DNA from 2 places in the Clostridium swellfunianum genome. Region 2 is predicted to be linked to the other one. Evidence: a T-box and tRNA genes for the amino acid it is inferred to sense, from the RefSeq annotation. Region 2 holds a T-box; the other holds one or more tRNA genes.
The links. A T-box is a leader RNA that pairs with one kind of tRNA and senses whether it is charged. The one in region 2 lies ahead of NBE98_RS05160 (glycine--tRNA ligase), so its partner is inferred to be a tRNA-Gly.
Positions count from the first base shown of each region.

Region 1: it has a tRNA-Gly gene. The T-box ahead of NBE98_RS05160 (glycine--tRNA ligase) is inferred to sense a tRNA for this amino acid. The anticodon was not compared.

Region 1 is NZ_JAMOFV010000006.1:4,159,639-4,167,420, reverse strand. Features, by position in the region: gene NBE98_RS19825 (ABC transporter ATP-binding protein) at 1-245, shown strand, start outside; gene NBE98_RS19820 (ABC transporter ATP-binding protein) at 245-1,201, shown strand; gene NBE98_RS19815 (alpha/beta-type small acid-soluble spore protein) at 1,326-1,607, shown strand; gene NBE98_RS19810 (class I SAM-dependent DNA methyltransferase) at 1,684-2,424, shown strand; gene hslO (Hsp33 family molecular chaperone HslO) at 2,446-3,324, shown strand; tRNA gene NBE98_RS19800 (tRNA-Val) at 3,414-3,489, shown strand; tRNA gene NBE98_RS19795 (tRNA-Asp) at 3,496-3,572, shown strand; tRNA gene NBE98_RS19790 (tRNA-Phe) at 3,703-3,778, shown strand; tRNA gene NBE98_RS19785 (tRNA-Gly) at 3,785-3,859, shown strand; tRNA gene NBE98_RS19780 (tRNA-Cys) at 3,863-3,937, shown strand; gene NBE98_RS19775 (DUF6873 family GME fold protein) at 4,044-4,742, opposite strand; gene ytxC (putative sporulation protein YtxC) at 4,934-5,833, shown strand; ribosomal protein L20 leader region at 5,886-6,000, shown strand; gene infC (translation initiation factor IF-3) at 6,062-6,559, shown strand; gene rpmI (50S ribosomal protein L35) at 6,580-6,777, shown strand; gene rplT (50S ribosomal protein L20) at 6,807-7,166, shown strand; gene NBE98_RS19750 (TrkH family potassium uptake protein) at 7,426-7,782, shown strand, end outside.
Region 2 is NZ_JAMOFV010000006.1:1,139,693-1,147,474, forward strand. Features, by position in the region: gene cytX (putative hydroxymethylpyrimidine transporter CytX) at 1-529, shown strand, start outside; gene thiM (hydroxyethylthiazole kinase) at 487-1,323, shown strand; gene thiE (thiamine phosphate synthase) at 1,313-1,939, shown strand; T-box leader at 2,015-2,182, shown strand; gene NBE98_RS05160 (glycine--tRNA ligase) at 2,435-3,826, shown strand; gene cax (calcium/proton exchanger) at 4,014-5,060, shown strand; gene NBE98_RS05170 (hypothetical protein) at 5,655-5,879, shown strand; gene murD (UDP-N-acetylmuramoyl-L-alanine--D-glutamate ligase) at 5,836-7,215, shown strand; gene NBE98_RS05180 (endonuclease/exonuclease/phosphatase family protein) at 7,363-7,782, shown strand, end outside.

The DNA of each region.
Region 1 (7,782 bases), 3.0 Mb from region 2:
CTGTTCCAAGACTTGAAACTGGTCATAAGGATCAGCTGTATTCAATAAAAGGAACGCCTCCTGATCTTTTAAAGCCGCCAGTTGGCTGTCCATTTGCTGCAAGATGCGAATATGCTATGCCGATTTGTAAAGAGGCTATGCCAGAGGCTACTAAACTTAGTGATACCCACGAAGTTCAATGTTGGCTGAAGCATCCACTGGCACCAAAGGTTGAATCACCATTAGGCATAGGAGGTGCTAAATAATGTCTGCAAAAAACTTAATCGAAGTAAAAAACCTTAAGAAGTATTTTAAGGTTGGGAAAAATGCAACATTAAAAGCAGTAGATGATGTTAGCTTCGTAATAAGAAAGGGTGAAACTTTAGGATTAGTTGGTGAGTCAGGTTGTGGAAAGACAACTTGTGGAAGAACTGTTATGGGACTTTACTCAGCAACAGGTGGTGAAGTTTTATTCGATGGAGTAAATATACAGGGATTAAGCGGTAAAGAAAAGAAAGATTTTGCTAGAAAAGCACAAATAATCTTCCAAGACCCTTATGCATCCTTAAATCCAAGAATGACAGTAGGGGATATAATTGGAGAAGGTATTGATATACACAATCTCTATACAGGACAAGAGAGAACAGAAAGAATTTATAAGTTGCTTGAGCTTGTTGGATTAAATAAAGAGCACGCTTCAAGATTCCCACATGAATTCTCAGGTGGACAAAGACAAAGAATAGGTATAGCAAGAGCTCTTGCAATCGAGCCAGAGTTTATAGTTTGCGACGAACCTATATCTGCTCTTGACGTATCCATACAAGCACAGATAGTAAACCTACTAATTAAGCTTCAAAAAGAGTTAGGTCTTACTTATCTATTTATTGCCCATGACCTTTCAATGGTTAAGCACATCTCTGACAGAGTTGGAGTTATGTACTTGGGCACAATGGTTGAGCTAGCAAGCAGCCACGATTTGTATTCTAAGCCTTTACATCCATATACTCAGGCGCTTCTTTCAGCTATTCCTATTCCAGACCCTGAAACGGAGAAGAATAGACAAAGAATAATGCTTGAAGGAGAAGTACCAAGCCCAATCAATCCTAAGCCAGGATGTAGATTTGCGGCTAGATGCAGGTATGCTAAGCCTGTCTGCAGCGAGGTATCACCAGAGCTTAAGGAAGTAGAAAAAGATCATTTTGTGGCTTGTCATCTCTTTTAGATGGCGGGAGATTATCTCCCCCATCTTTTTTTATTTTCAAACTCCAGAAGTTTTTTTGAATAAATGAACTCCTCAAGGTTAAACTAATACGTATGAAAGCAGTTAGTTAATGGAGGGGAGCACAATGGGAAAAACACCGCTTAAGAAGGTCATTAAAGCAAAAATAAAATCAAATAGAGAACTTACTGAGATTGAAAAAGTAAGAGAAAAAATAAAGTATGAGATTGCAGCTGAATTAGGACTTTCTGATAAAGTGGATAAATTAGGATGGAGCGGTCTTACTGCAGAGGAGACAGGAAGAATTGGCGGAATAATGACTAGAAGAAAAAAGGAACTTAACTTGCCTAAAAATAAAGAAATAATTATGAATAATGGATATGTTAACTTTGATTATGAGGATAAATAAATATATTGACTTAAACTTTTAAAATATATAATATTAGTTTGGATGTAAAAACAGCAAGGAGAGGAAGGATTAGAAAATGGATCAATATAAGGACTTTGCTGCTATTTATGATAAACTAATAAACAGGGATATAGATTATAATGTATGGGCGGATAAAATAGTAAACTTGTGCAGCGGTCAAAATATAGAAATGAGAGATTATCTCGATTTAGCTTGTGGAACAGGAAATATGACAGAAATACTTGCAAAGCATTTTAGAACTACTTGGGCAGTGGATATGTCTAGTCAAATGTTGACTGAAGCTGAAACAAAACTTAGAGCTTCAAATATAAAAGCTAAATTTGTGTGCCAGGATATTTCTGGCTTAAAGCTTAATAACAAGTTTGATTTAATTACTTGTTGCTTGGATTCTACGAATTATATTTTGGACAATGAAGACCTGAAAAATTATTTCGAAAATGTCTACAATCATCTAAAAGATAATGGATTGTTTGTATTTGATATAAATACTTATTATAAGCTTACTGCTATTTTAGGCAATAATACATTTACTTATGACAATGAAGACGTAGTGTATATATGGGATAACTTTTTGGAAGAGGATGTGGTTCAAATGAATCTTACCTTTTTTGTTAAAGAAGGGAGCGTATATAGGCGTTTTGATGAGGAACATTGTGAAAGAGCATATAAAGAAGAGTTTTTAGATAGGATACTACATAAGATAGGGTTTAAAATTGTTTGTAAGCTAGATAATTATGTGAACTTATCCATACTTGAGGATTCGGAAAGAATAGCCTATGTACTACGAAAAAATTAATTTTTTAAAGCGAGGTAAACTATGGGAGACAAACTAGTTAGAGCTACTGCTCAAAATGGAAGTATAAGAATATTTGGGGCGATAACTACAGATATGGTTGACAAAGCAGTAAAGATTCATGATTGTGCTGCTACGGCTGCAGCTGCACTTGGCAGAATGCTAACTGCAGGAAGTCTTATGGGTGCAATGATGAAGTCGGATAGAGAAACACTGACTCTTCAAATATCAGGGGGAGGAGAGGCACAAGGAGTTGTTGTTACTGCATATCCAAATGGAAAAGTGAAAGGGTATATAGGAAATCCTTCTGTGGATTTGCCTGCTAATAGTAATGGCAAGCTTGATGTTGGAGGAGCTATTGGAACAAATGGTAATTTACTTGTTATAAGAGATATGGGATTAAAAGAGCCGTATGTAGGTCAGGTGCCGATATATACTGGCGAAATAGGTGATGATTTAGCTTACTATTTTACAAGTTCTGAGCAGACTCCTTCTGCCGTTGGCTTAGGGGTACTTGTAGGTAAGGATTTAAGCATAAGCGCTGCTGGAGGGTTTATTATACAGATGATGCCTGGAGCAAGTGAACTGGTTGCGGATTTAATTACTTACAGACTTCAAGAAATACCATCTATTACTGATATGATTATGAAATGCATGAGTATTGAAGAAATATTGGAATATATATTTGAAGATATGGACTTAAATATATTGGATAGTTTAATGCCTAGCTTTGAGTGCGACTGCTCAAGAGAGAGAGTTGAAAAAGCCTTAATAAGCATAGGAAGAAAAGATTTAGAAGAAATATATTCTGAAGGCAAAGATGAGGAAATAAAATGCCATTTCTGTAACAGTTCATATGTTTTTAAAAATAAAGAAATTGGTGAATTATTAAGAAACATATAAATCCAATTTAAGTGGATAAATTGTGTAAAAAAGTTATTGACAATTAATTTGTAACATTATATAATCATAATTGTCTTAAGAAACTTTGTGGGCGCATAGCTCAGCTGGGAGAGCATCTGCCTTACAAGCAGAGGGTCACAGGTTCGATCCCTGTTGTGCCCACCACAAAGTGGCCCAGTGGCTCAGTTGGTTAGAGTGCCGGCCTGTCACGCCGGAGGTCGAGGGTTCGAGCCCCTTCTGGGTCGCCATTTTTTCAAAAATCATTAGAAATGAGTAGCTCAAGGAAACTGTGAGCGAGGAAGCAGAGTTTACTTAGGTAAATGAGCGCCGCAGCGAGTAAGTTGACGCAGAGATGTGAAATTTATAAGGATTTTTCAAGGCTAGATAGCTCAGTCGGTAGAGCAGAGGACTGAAAATCCTCGTGTCCCTGGTTCGATTCCTGGTCTAGCCACCATAACATGCGGAAATGACTCAACGGTAGAGTGTCACCTTGCCAAGGTGAAGGTTGCGGGTTCGAATCCCGTTTTCCGCTCCATATGGCGCTATAGCCAAGTGGTAAGGCAGAGGTCTGCAAAACCTCTATTCCCCAGTTCAAATCTGGGTGGCGCCTCCAATAGAAAAACCTGCATTTATATGCAGGTTTTTAATTTATATATTTTTTAAAAAAATAGGTTTAGAATAGAATATGTATTTTAAAGATAGTTAGACTATGATTAAATTTATATCGTAAATATGCTTCCTCTGTCAATAAGTTTGCCTTCTCTTAAAAATAAGGGATTAACTTTATGTTTTATAAGAAAATTCATAACCTCTTTTCCATAGGCATAGTGTTTTAAGTCTCCATAAAAAGCTAACAAGCCCTCTTCTAAAAGTCCGCAGCATCCTCCTATAAAACCATAATTAAGACCAGGCAGAAGGATATCTCCTGGAGGCAGCAAAAGTACATCTAAGTCTTCTTCTTGTGCGCATGCCGCAATGCCTTTATCGCTTGTTATTAAAGCAGAATTACTGATTATAGCAGTTGAGCATTTTGTATAGCCTTGTTTAACGTTTTTAATATTTTTATTTTGAGTTTGTTTGAGAAGTTCGATGTCAGTATATTTTAGAGTATGTATAAATAAACTATCTAAGTTAACAGCATTTAATATTATGTTATCAGGATATTTATTTTGTAGAGAGAGGTTTGTAAAATTTACTGTTATACCTAATTCTAAAAGCTTGCTTGTAAAATTTAAATCCATATCCTTATGGACAATAACAGTTTTACAATCAATAATATGTAAAAGCATGTCGGGATGACCACATACAGCTTCGTACAATATATCACTTGGCGGGACAGGTAAGACTTTATACCCTAGCTGTTCTAGATTTTTCTTTTCAATATTATCAATTCTATAATCAACTAATACAGTTTTCATTGTGAAACTCTCCTAAAATTTATAGTTTTATCATACAGACTATTTGCATCAAAATCAACACTCTGTGGATTTTAAAGAAAAGCCTACATTAATTTTAAGTCCAATTTTACTTATTTGTCGATAATTGCTTTTTTTACTCTGCATATACATTCTCTTTAGACACATACTAGACTAAGAAGGGAGTGTGAGATATGCTGCTTTTAACTGTTGTATATGATAACAGCAAGGAAGACATAATAGAGCAATTCAATGAAATGAAAAAGTATTTTCACGACAGGAACATAATAGTAGGCTTTTCAGAAAGTATTGACAATAACACGCACTTCTTAAAGATATTTTGTGATGACAATGCTTTAAATGAGAGACTTATTAATATATTCAATTTGTATATGGCAAATATATTGTATAATGTAGTTGTTGACGAATTTTATAAAAAAGATATGCAAAGTTTCCTTACGGATACTTATTTTTTTCTCAAATATGACGAAATAAAGGATATTAAAGAGTTGAGTGTTGAGGCTCTCAAGAGCGAAGGAGAAATACTTAACGAGTATATGGTTTATTTTAGGAATAGAAAAAATTCCATGACGCAAAAAATAATTGAGTGCCTGGAAGACAACAAGGAAATAAATATTAAAGGTTTTATAACATTTAGAATGAAGGAACTAAAGGAAGACCTTGAAAGCATTATAGATAAAGTAGTGGAAAGTTACATGGTTGACAAGGAATACAATGAGTTTATTAAACTCTTAAAATATTTTGTTGAAATTCAAGACAGCAAAATCGAAAAAGTGAACATAATTATTAAGGCAGATGGTACTTATGTAGTACAGGATGGAACTGGAAAAGACATAATGGAGGTTTTATTCAGTGAATTGTCTGAAGCCAAATATAGTGGGACAGTTAATATGGATGACCTGCTTATTAGTGGACTTATAACAAGCGCGCCAAGCACGCTAGCTATTCATGGAGAGGAGAATTGTATCAACAAGGAAATAATAGAAACAATAAAAAAGGTATTTGGAGATAGGGTAGTGTTCTGCAGAAGCTGTGATATGTGTGAAAAGGTTAAAGCTGGAGTAAAAATATAATAGAATAAAAAATAAAATGTTGACAAATTGAAAAATAAATTGTAAAATGTTCTATGTTAAGAAGAAACAGCCGTTTCTCACCTTGCAGCTTTGCTGGCATGGTTACTATGAGTCAATTATTTTATTAGACTATTAGAGGACGGCATATGCCGTCCTTTTTTATATTATAAATTATTCAAAAACCTTTTAAACTTTTAGGAGGTGAAAATTATTAGCAAGGATTTTCTTTTGAATGAGGAAATAAGGGAAAAAGAAGTTAGAGTTATCGGAAGCGATAATGAACAGCTAGGCATACTTCCAACAAAGGAAGCTTTAAGATTAGCAGAGGAGAAGGAACTAGATTTAGTTCTTATAGCCCCTACAGCCAATCCACCTGTCTGTAAAGTAATGGATTATGGTAAATTCTTATATGAGCAGGCAAAGAAGGATAAGGAAGCTAAGAAAAAGCAGAAAATTGTTGATATAAAGGAAGTAAGGTTAAGCCCAACTATTGAAGAGCATGACATTAACATTAAGGCTAATAATGCTAGAAGATTTTTATCTGATGGCGATAAGGTTAAGGTTACTGTAAGGTTCAGGGGTAGGGAAGCTGACTATTCCCATATTGGTTTTGAAATATTGAAATCTTTCTTTGATAAATTAGAGGAAATTTCAGTAATTGAAAAATCGGCTAAACTTGAAGGAAAAAATATGATAATGATACTTGCTCCCAAAAGAGCATCATAACCGAGAGGAGGAACTTTATTATGCCAAAAATGAAGACACATAGAGGTGCAGCTAAGAGATTTAAGAAGACAGGATCAGGTAAGCTTAAGAGAGCTAAGGCGTTCAAAAGCCACATACTTACTAAGAAGAGCTCAAAGAGAAAGAGAAATCTTAGAAAGACTGGTTATGTAGCAGTAGCCCAAGAAAAAGCAATGAAGAAGTTATTACCATATCTATAATATAAAGGTCGAAGAAGGAGGTATTTTAAATGGCAAGAGTTAAAAGAGCAATGAACGCTCGTAAATATCATAAAAAAGTGTTAAAGCTAGCGAAGGGCTATTATGGTGGAAAAAGCAAGTTATTTAAAACTGCTAATGAAACTGTTATAAGAGCATTAAGAAATGCTTATGTTGGAAGAAAGCTTAAGAAGAGAGACTTCAGAAGTCTTTGGATAGCTAGAATAAATGCAGCTACAAGAATGAATGGCTTATCCTATTCAAGATTTATGAATGGAATAAAGCTAGCTGGAATTAACATAAACAGAAAAATGCTTTCAGAGATTGCTATAAATGATCCAAAGGCATTTGCTGATTTAGTTGAAGTAGCTAAGAAGAATTTAAACGCTTAGTAAATAGAAAAATGCAGTTTTATGCTGCATTTTTATTTTTTAACAAAGCTTGTAAATATTGTGTATACAGAGTATAATATGTGTTAAGTTATTTACTTAACAATAATATTAATAATTAATTTTTAGCCGGATATTTCGATTCCTTACTCATTGGGAATTCAATATTCGGCTTCAGATGTTTTGGAGGGGATTAAAAAACAAGTAAATAGAAATAATACATATAAATATATTTATTATAAATTATATTAGAGGTGCTTTTATGCAGATTAATATTTATAAAGGTATTAAAATAAGGCCAGTTCAAATATTAGTTTTAGGCTTCGCATTAATTATTTTGATTGGAGGTCTCATATTAACTCTTCCAATAGCGTCCAGTTCGGGAACAAGAACTCCTTTTATAGATGCACTGTTCACTGCAACAACCTCTGTATGTGTTACAGGATTGGTAACTGTGGATACAGGAACTCATTGGAGCTATTTTGGGAAAACAGTTATAATGATACTAATACAGGTTGGCGGTCTAGGTTTTATGGCCTTTGCTACACTTATTTCCCTAATTATCGGGAAGAAGATAACTCTTCAAGAGAGACTTGTTATGGCCGAGGCAATGAATACT
Region 2 (7,782 bases):
TGCTATTGTATCCAATAATGCTGACCCTTCAGCTATGATGCTTGCTGCCAATTTAGGCATTACAGCCCTTGGGATAGTAGTTCTTTCAACAGTAACAACCACCTTCCTGGATGTTTACTCAGCAGGTATTTCCTTTATAAATCTTATGCCTAAAATGAGTGAAAAAACTATCGGAGTCATAATGGCTGTTGTTGGAACTGTAGTAGCAGTAGTATTTCCTATGGAGAATTATGAAAGCTTTCTATATGCAATAGGTTCAGTTTTTGCACCGCTGTTTGCGATTGTAATAACAGATTACTTTATCTTAAAGAAAAACACAAAAGTACAACCCGGAATACTTATAAACTGGGGAGCTGTTCTTATTTGGATTATTGGAATTGGAATTTACTATAGTTTTATTAAGCTAGACTTTTTCTTAGGGGCTACTGCTCCGGTAATGGTTATAACAGGAGTAATATATATTTTGTCATGGAGGATGATTAATAAATGGAAGCTAGTAAAAGAATCTCAAAACTATTATACAAACTAAGGGAAAAGAAGCCTTTGGTGCATCATTTAACAAACTACGTTACAGTTAATGACTGTGCTAATATTACTTTAGCTATTGGTGGCTCACCTGTAATGGCAGATGATATAAATGAGGTTAGGGATATGGTTTCTTTAGCTTCATCATTAGTAATAAACATAGGAACCCTAAACAGCAGAACTGTTGAAGCTATGCTTGAAGCAGGAAAAAGAGCCAATGAACTAGGCGTACCTGTAGTTTTAGATCCTGTTGGAGCTGGAGCTACTTCCTATAGAACAGAAACTGCCAAAAGGATAATGAACGAAATAAAACTGTCAGTGATAAGAGGAAACTTATCTGAGATAAAAACACTGTATGGTATAGAAGCCCAAACAAGAGGTGTAGATTCTTCAGAAACATTTGAAGGCAAGGATGGTGGGCTTGAAGCTGTAAAGAAGCTGGCAAAAGACTTTGCGCTTAGGCTTAATACGATAATAGCTATAACCGGCGCAATTGATATAATAACCGATGGAACTATACTTTATTCAGTTGAAAATGGACATGAAACAATGTCTAAAATTACAGGAACAGGCTGCATGTGCACATCTCTTATTGGTTCTTATTTAGGTGCGGGAGAGGATAAGCTTTTGGCTGCCCTTTCAGGAGTTGTATCTATGGGCATAGCAGGGGAAATTGCTTATGAAAGCTTGAATAAAAAAGATGAGGGAACAGGTACACTAAAGGTCAAGCTTATAGATGCTATATTTAATTTATGTGAGGAAAATTTATGTAAAAGGAGTAAGATAAATGAAGCCTAATATAGATTATAGTCTTTATCTTGTTACCGACAGAGAAGTTCTGGCTGATAGAGAATTATGTGCTGCTGTAGAGGAAGCTATAAAAGGTGGTGTTACAGCAGTGCAGCTTAGAGAAAAGTGCACAAACTCAGCAGAGTTCTATGAAATTGCTTCTAAGGTTAAGGCTATAACTGATAAACATAATATACCTTTAATTATTAATGATAGACTCGATATTGCCTTAGCTGTAAATGCTGCAGGAGTGCACTTAGGACAACAAGATTTACCTGCTAAGCTTGCAAGAGAACTTATTGGGTCTGATAAAATATTGGGAGTTTCTGCAGCAACCTTACAAGAGGCTAAAACTGCTGCAGAAGATGGCGCAGATTATATTGGTGTCGGTGCTGTATTTCCTACACTTACAAAACAGGACGCTAGAGCTGTTTCTTTAGAGGATTTAAAGCAAATAAAGAAAAGCGTATCAATTCCTGTTGTAGCAATTGGAGGAATTAATGAAAATAATGTAGAGGGATTAAAAGCTGCAAATATTGATGGAATAGCTGTTATCTCTTGTATTCTTGGTAAAAGTGATGTAAGGGCAGCTGCAGAACTTATGAAGAAATTAGTGCAAGTATAAATTATATAATTCTGCTAATAATATCATATTATTGACAACACTTTCTAATATGCTATAGAATAGTATATAAATAAATATTACATGATGAGAAAGAAGAGTAGCGGTAGAAGTTTTAAAGAGAGGCTGTGGTTGGTGAAAACAGTTAAAGGACTATTGCGAAGGGAGCTTTTGAGTGTTTAAGTTGTAAAGCAGGGCTTTTGCCAACAAGGGTGGAACCGCGGAAGAATTTCTTTCGTCCCTTGATGGCAAAGGCTTTTTTTATTTACAGCACAAAATAACATGAAGCAAAGAGGGAAAGGAATAGCTGTTTTAAACAACAGCATAAAAAGTTAACTTGTTAACTTTTTAAAAATATAAAAATATAACTTTTTAACAATTTATATTCTTATATTGTAATATTCTTTTCTCGTTATGTCTTAAACCAATAATTTATGAATGGAAGCGAGTAAGCTTAATTGCTCAGTGCTTCCGACTAAAATAAAAGGAGGAATTATCATGGCAGTACAAAAAACAATGGATAAGATCGTAGCCTTGGCAAAAGGCAGAGGCTTTGTGTTTGCGGGCTCAGAGATATACGGAGGTCTTGCAAATGCTTGGGACTACGGTCCGCTTGGTGTTGAGTTCAAAAACAATGTTAAGAAGGCTTGGTGGAAAAAGTTTGTACAAGAGAGCCCATACAATGTTGGTGTTGACTGTGCTATACTCATGAACAGCCAGGTTTGGGTAGCCTCAGGTCACGTTGGAGGTTTCTCAGATCCACTTATGGACTGTAAAGATTGTAAGTCAAGATTCAGAGCAGATAAGTTAGTTGAGGACCACATGACAGAGCAGGGTGCTGCTGCTGCAAGCGCTGATGGTTGGTCAAATGAACAGCTTAAGGGCTATATAGAAGAGCACAATATAGCTTGCCCTAAGTGCGGTAAGAAGAACTTTACAGACATAAGAAAGTTCAATCTTATGTTCAAAACCTACATGGGTATAACTGAAGACTCAAAGTCAGAGGTTTATTTAAGACCAGAAACAGCACAAGGTATATTTGTTAACTTTAAGAATGTTCAAAGAAGCTCAAGAAAAAAGGTTCCATTTGGTATAGCTCAAGTAGGTAAATCTTTTAGAAATGAAATAACTCCAGGAAACTTTATATTTAGAACAAGAGAATTTGAGCAGATGGAACTTGAATTTTTCTGCAAGCCTGGAACAGATTTAGAATGGTTCAAATACTGGAAGGATTATTGCTGGAGCTTCCTTTTAAATCTTGGCATGAAGCAGGATAACTTAAGAATGAGAGATCACCAAAAGGAAGAGTTGTCCTTCTATAGTAACGCAACCTCAGATATAGAATTCCTATTCCCATTCGGATGGGGAGAGCTTTGGGGTATAGCTGACAGAACAGACTATGACCTTAAGAAGCATGCTGAGCACTCAGGCGAGGATATGAGCTATATGGATCCAACAACAAATGAAAAATATGTTCCATATTGCATAGAACCATCACTTGGTGCAGACAGAGTTGCTCTTGCATTCCTGTGCGATGCCTATGATGAAGAAACCTTAGAAGACGGTGATGTTAGAACAGTGCTTCACCTTCACCCAGCACTTGCGCCATTTAAGGCAGCAATACTTCCACTAAGCAAGAAGCTTTCAGAAAAATCTACTGAAGTTTATGATATGCTAAGAAAGAAATTCAACGTAGAATACGATGAAGCAGGAAGCATAGGAAAGAGATATAGAAGACAAGATGAAATAGGTACTCCATACTGCATAACTATAGACTTTGATACTCTTGAAAATAACACAGTTACTTTAAGAGACAGAGATTCTATGCAGCAGGTTAGATTAAACATTGATGAGCTTGAAAAGTTTATTGAAGAAAAGTTAGAGTTTTAATTAATAGCTAGAAATAAATATTTATAATAATACAACTTGTATTAGATAAAACGCAAAAGCACACTTGAGAGTAAACCAAGTGTGCTTTTGCGTTTCAAGGTAATTCTGCTGTATTCATCTCTTTCGTAACATTTTACTACCTTTTGAATAACCTATAAGGGAGATTAATAATACAAGGTGTAATTTTATGAAAAAAGTTTATATCTTTACTTTAATATCACTTGTACTTATATTTGTGGAAACTCCCTCAAGCCTAATCAACGCTATTCTATATTCCATTGGCATAATTCCTATTGCTATTTTGTTAGGCGACTTTACTTCGGATATATCTGAATTGATTGGCGATAAAAAAGGAGGCCTTCTAGCTGCCACTATTGGCAATCTTCCGGAGCTTATGATGGGGCTTTTGTCCATTCGATATGGGATGCTTACAATGGTAAAATCCTCTATTATAGGATCAATTATAGGAAACATGCTTTTAGTGCTTGGGATTTCAATATTTTTTGGAGGCATTAAATATAAAGAGCAGGAATTTAATAAGCTCGTAGCCAGAACAAATTTTAATATGCTGCTGCTTGCAATGTCAGCTATAATCCTTATGGCTTCCTTAAACAGATACAGCACATTAACAGTAAAAATGTCCTCTGCCATAAGCGTTAAAATGGCAGTAGTACTTATACTGGTTTATATTTTAGGACTTATATTTTCACTGTATACGCATAGTAACTTGTTTGTAGTTAGTGAAAATAAAGAAGAGATAGAAATAACGAAATCCAAAAATATAAAGGTGCTGTTTATGGGCCTAGTCTTAGAAACGGTACTTCTGTATATCTTGAGCGAGAAGCTTATTTATAATATTAGGGACATAGTTAATACCTATAAGATTTCTCAGGAGTTCCTAGGAATTATACTTATTCCCATACTAGGCAACATTGGAGAAAATGTTTCAGCAATAATTAGTGCGCTTAACAATAAGGTGAATTTAAGTTTGGAAATAGCTATAGGCTCCAGCATACAGATGTCTCTATTTGTTACCCCGATTTTGATTATATTTGCATTCTTTACAGCAGTACCTATGACTTTCGTATTTACCACCTTTCAAATTATAATTGCACTTATAGCAGTAGGAATGTCCTTCTTTGTGTTTCAAGATGGAAAAACCTATTGGCTAGAAGGGGCTATACTCATTTCTATCTATGTTATGATAACCATTGGATATTATTATATTGCATAATTTTAAATAAAAAAAGACACCGGATATGGGGGTATCCGGTGTCAAATGGGGTTTATCATGGGGATATATTATAATATTAAAATATGGGGAATTATATTAATGTTTCCTTACGGCACGAGATTAGTATAGCACACATATTTTGTGCTTTACAATAGTAAAACTTAAAGTTTTTATTTTAAATAAATTCGCACAATTTCGACATGAATCTTTTTATATTTTAAATAGCAAAAAAGATAAATAGCTTAGCAGTAAACTTATTATCCCAATCAAAAGTGCAACCAGCTTTGATTTTCTGTTGTTTTTAGATTTGTAAACGATTAGTATAGCACATATAATTCCGACAGGCATGCGAAATTTGTCGTTGATGGTTATGTAGACTAAAGTTAGCAGCCAAATGCCTAAAAGTTTTAAGGAAATAAAGCGCTCTTCTTGTTGCTTTTTATTTTTTGCTATAAAAATAAAAGGAGAGGATATTAATAATGTTAGTAAAGGCATATTCACCACACCTAAGATTAATTCTGTATAGTATATGAAGGATATAACCATAAAAATGAAAAAATATATTATATACTCTCCATTAAATTGAAGAATTTAATGGAAAAGTGGTATAATTATAGAAGAGCACTTGTTTATAAAGAAGACATTAATAATCCTTATGTGCTTATAAGGAATACAGAAGGCGTAAGAATCGATAATTCTTATGGACTTTTTAGGAATACAGGAGGCATAAGAATTGATAATTCTTATGTGCTCTTAAGGAATACAGGAGGGGCATATGAAGAAAAAGTTTCAGGAATTCAAGGATTTTATAAAAGGTAAGAATACAGCTGTAGTTGGAATAGGGGTAAGCAATATTCCTCTTATAAGATTTCTTTTAGAATTAGGGGCTAAAGTTAGCGCCTTTGATAAAAAAACTGAAGAACAGCTTGGAGAGGTAGCGGAAGAATTTAAGTCTAAGGGTGTTAACCTAGTTCTTGGAGAAAACTATTTGGATAATTTAACAGGCTATGAGGTTGTTTTTAAAACTCCTTCTATGAGAATTGACAGCCCTTGCTTGGTTAGAGCTAAGGCAGAAGGAGCTTATGTTACTTCTGAGATTGAGGAATTCGTTAGATATTGTCCAGCTAAAATGTTTGGTGTTACGGGCAGCGATGGAAAGACAACCACTACAAGCCTTATGTATAACATTTTAAAGCAAGAAGGCTATAAGACTTGGGTAGGTGGGAATATTGGAACACCGCTTTTTGCTCAAATTGAAGAAATAGAGGAAACTGACAAGGTTGTGCTGGAACTTTCAAGCTTTCAGACTATGACTATGACCGTATCCCCTGAGGTTTCTGTTATAACAAACTTAAGTCCAAATCACTTGGATATTCATAAGGATATGGAAGAGTATGTAGATGCAAAGAAAAATATATTTAAATACCAAGACACCAATGGGATTCTAATACTAAACAGAGATAATGAAATTACTAACTCTATGGTTGGTGAAGCCATGGGTTTAGTATTTCAGTTTAGCACTAAGGAAGTCATCGAAGATGGAGCTTATTACAAAGATGGAGCTTTGTATTTAATGGGGCAGGAAGTGTGTAAGGCTGAGGATATTGTTATTAAGGGAATGCACAATGTGGAAAACTATCTTGCTGCCTTCTGTGCGTTAAAGGATGATGTATCTATAGAAAGCATGAGAAAGGTTGCTACAACCTTTCCAGGAGTTGAACACAGAATTGAATTTGTTAGAGATTTTGAAGGTGTTAAATATTATAACAGTTCTATAGCTTCCAGTCCTTCAAGAACACTTGCAGATATTAAGGTGTTTGGAAAGCCTATTATTTTAATTGCAGGAGGCTATGATAAGAAGATTCCTTTTGAACCTCTTGCAGAAGAAGGCTATCCCTATATAAAGAAGCTTGTACTTCTGGGAGCTACGAGGGAAAAGATAAAGGCTGCCTTTGAGAAAATTATAGAAGAAAAGAATTTAAATATGCCAATAATAATGGCCAATTCCTTTGAGGATGCAGTGGAAAAGGCTAGAACAGCTTCTGAAGACAAGGATGTAGTGCTCCTTGCTCCAGCGTGTGCCAGCTTTGATATGTTTGTTAACTTTGAGGTTAGAGGAAATAGATTTAAAGAAATAGTTAATGAATTGAAATAAATTAGTCTAGATAGATTAACAAGACTGCTGATTAGTTTGTTTTGGAGGTGCAAAAATATATTGTTTTTGCACTTTCTTTATTCTGTTTAAATAAATCCTTATTTAGTACATATAACTAAAATACAGTATAAGAAAGGAGGGCAAGCCTTGAGTTCTAGGATATATATAATTATTGCTTTAATATTAGCTATCAGATTAATAATTGCGTATTATCAAAGAATTAATAGATCTACATTTACGGTTATGACATATAACATAGCTTCGGGGCATAAGCCTGATGGTGAAAGAAACGAAAGTCTTATAAATAGCTACTTCAAAGCAAAAAAACCAGGCATAATAGGTTTAAATGAGGTTGATATCAATACTAATAGAAGCAATACTACAAATCAGCTATCTGTAGTATCAAATAACTTGAACTATAATATGGCTTTCTCAAAATCTTTAGATTTTCAGGGGGGATATTACGGAAACGGATTACTTACAAAATATGATATTTTGCAGCAGAAACAAATTTTGTTATATAATGAGCAGAATTCTGAGCAGAGAAGCTTGCTTCATACTGTGATA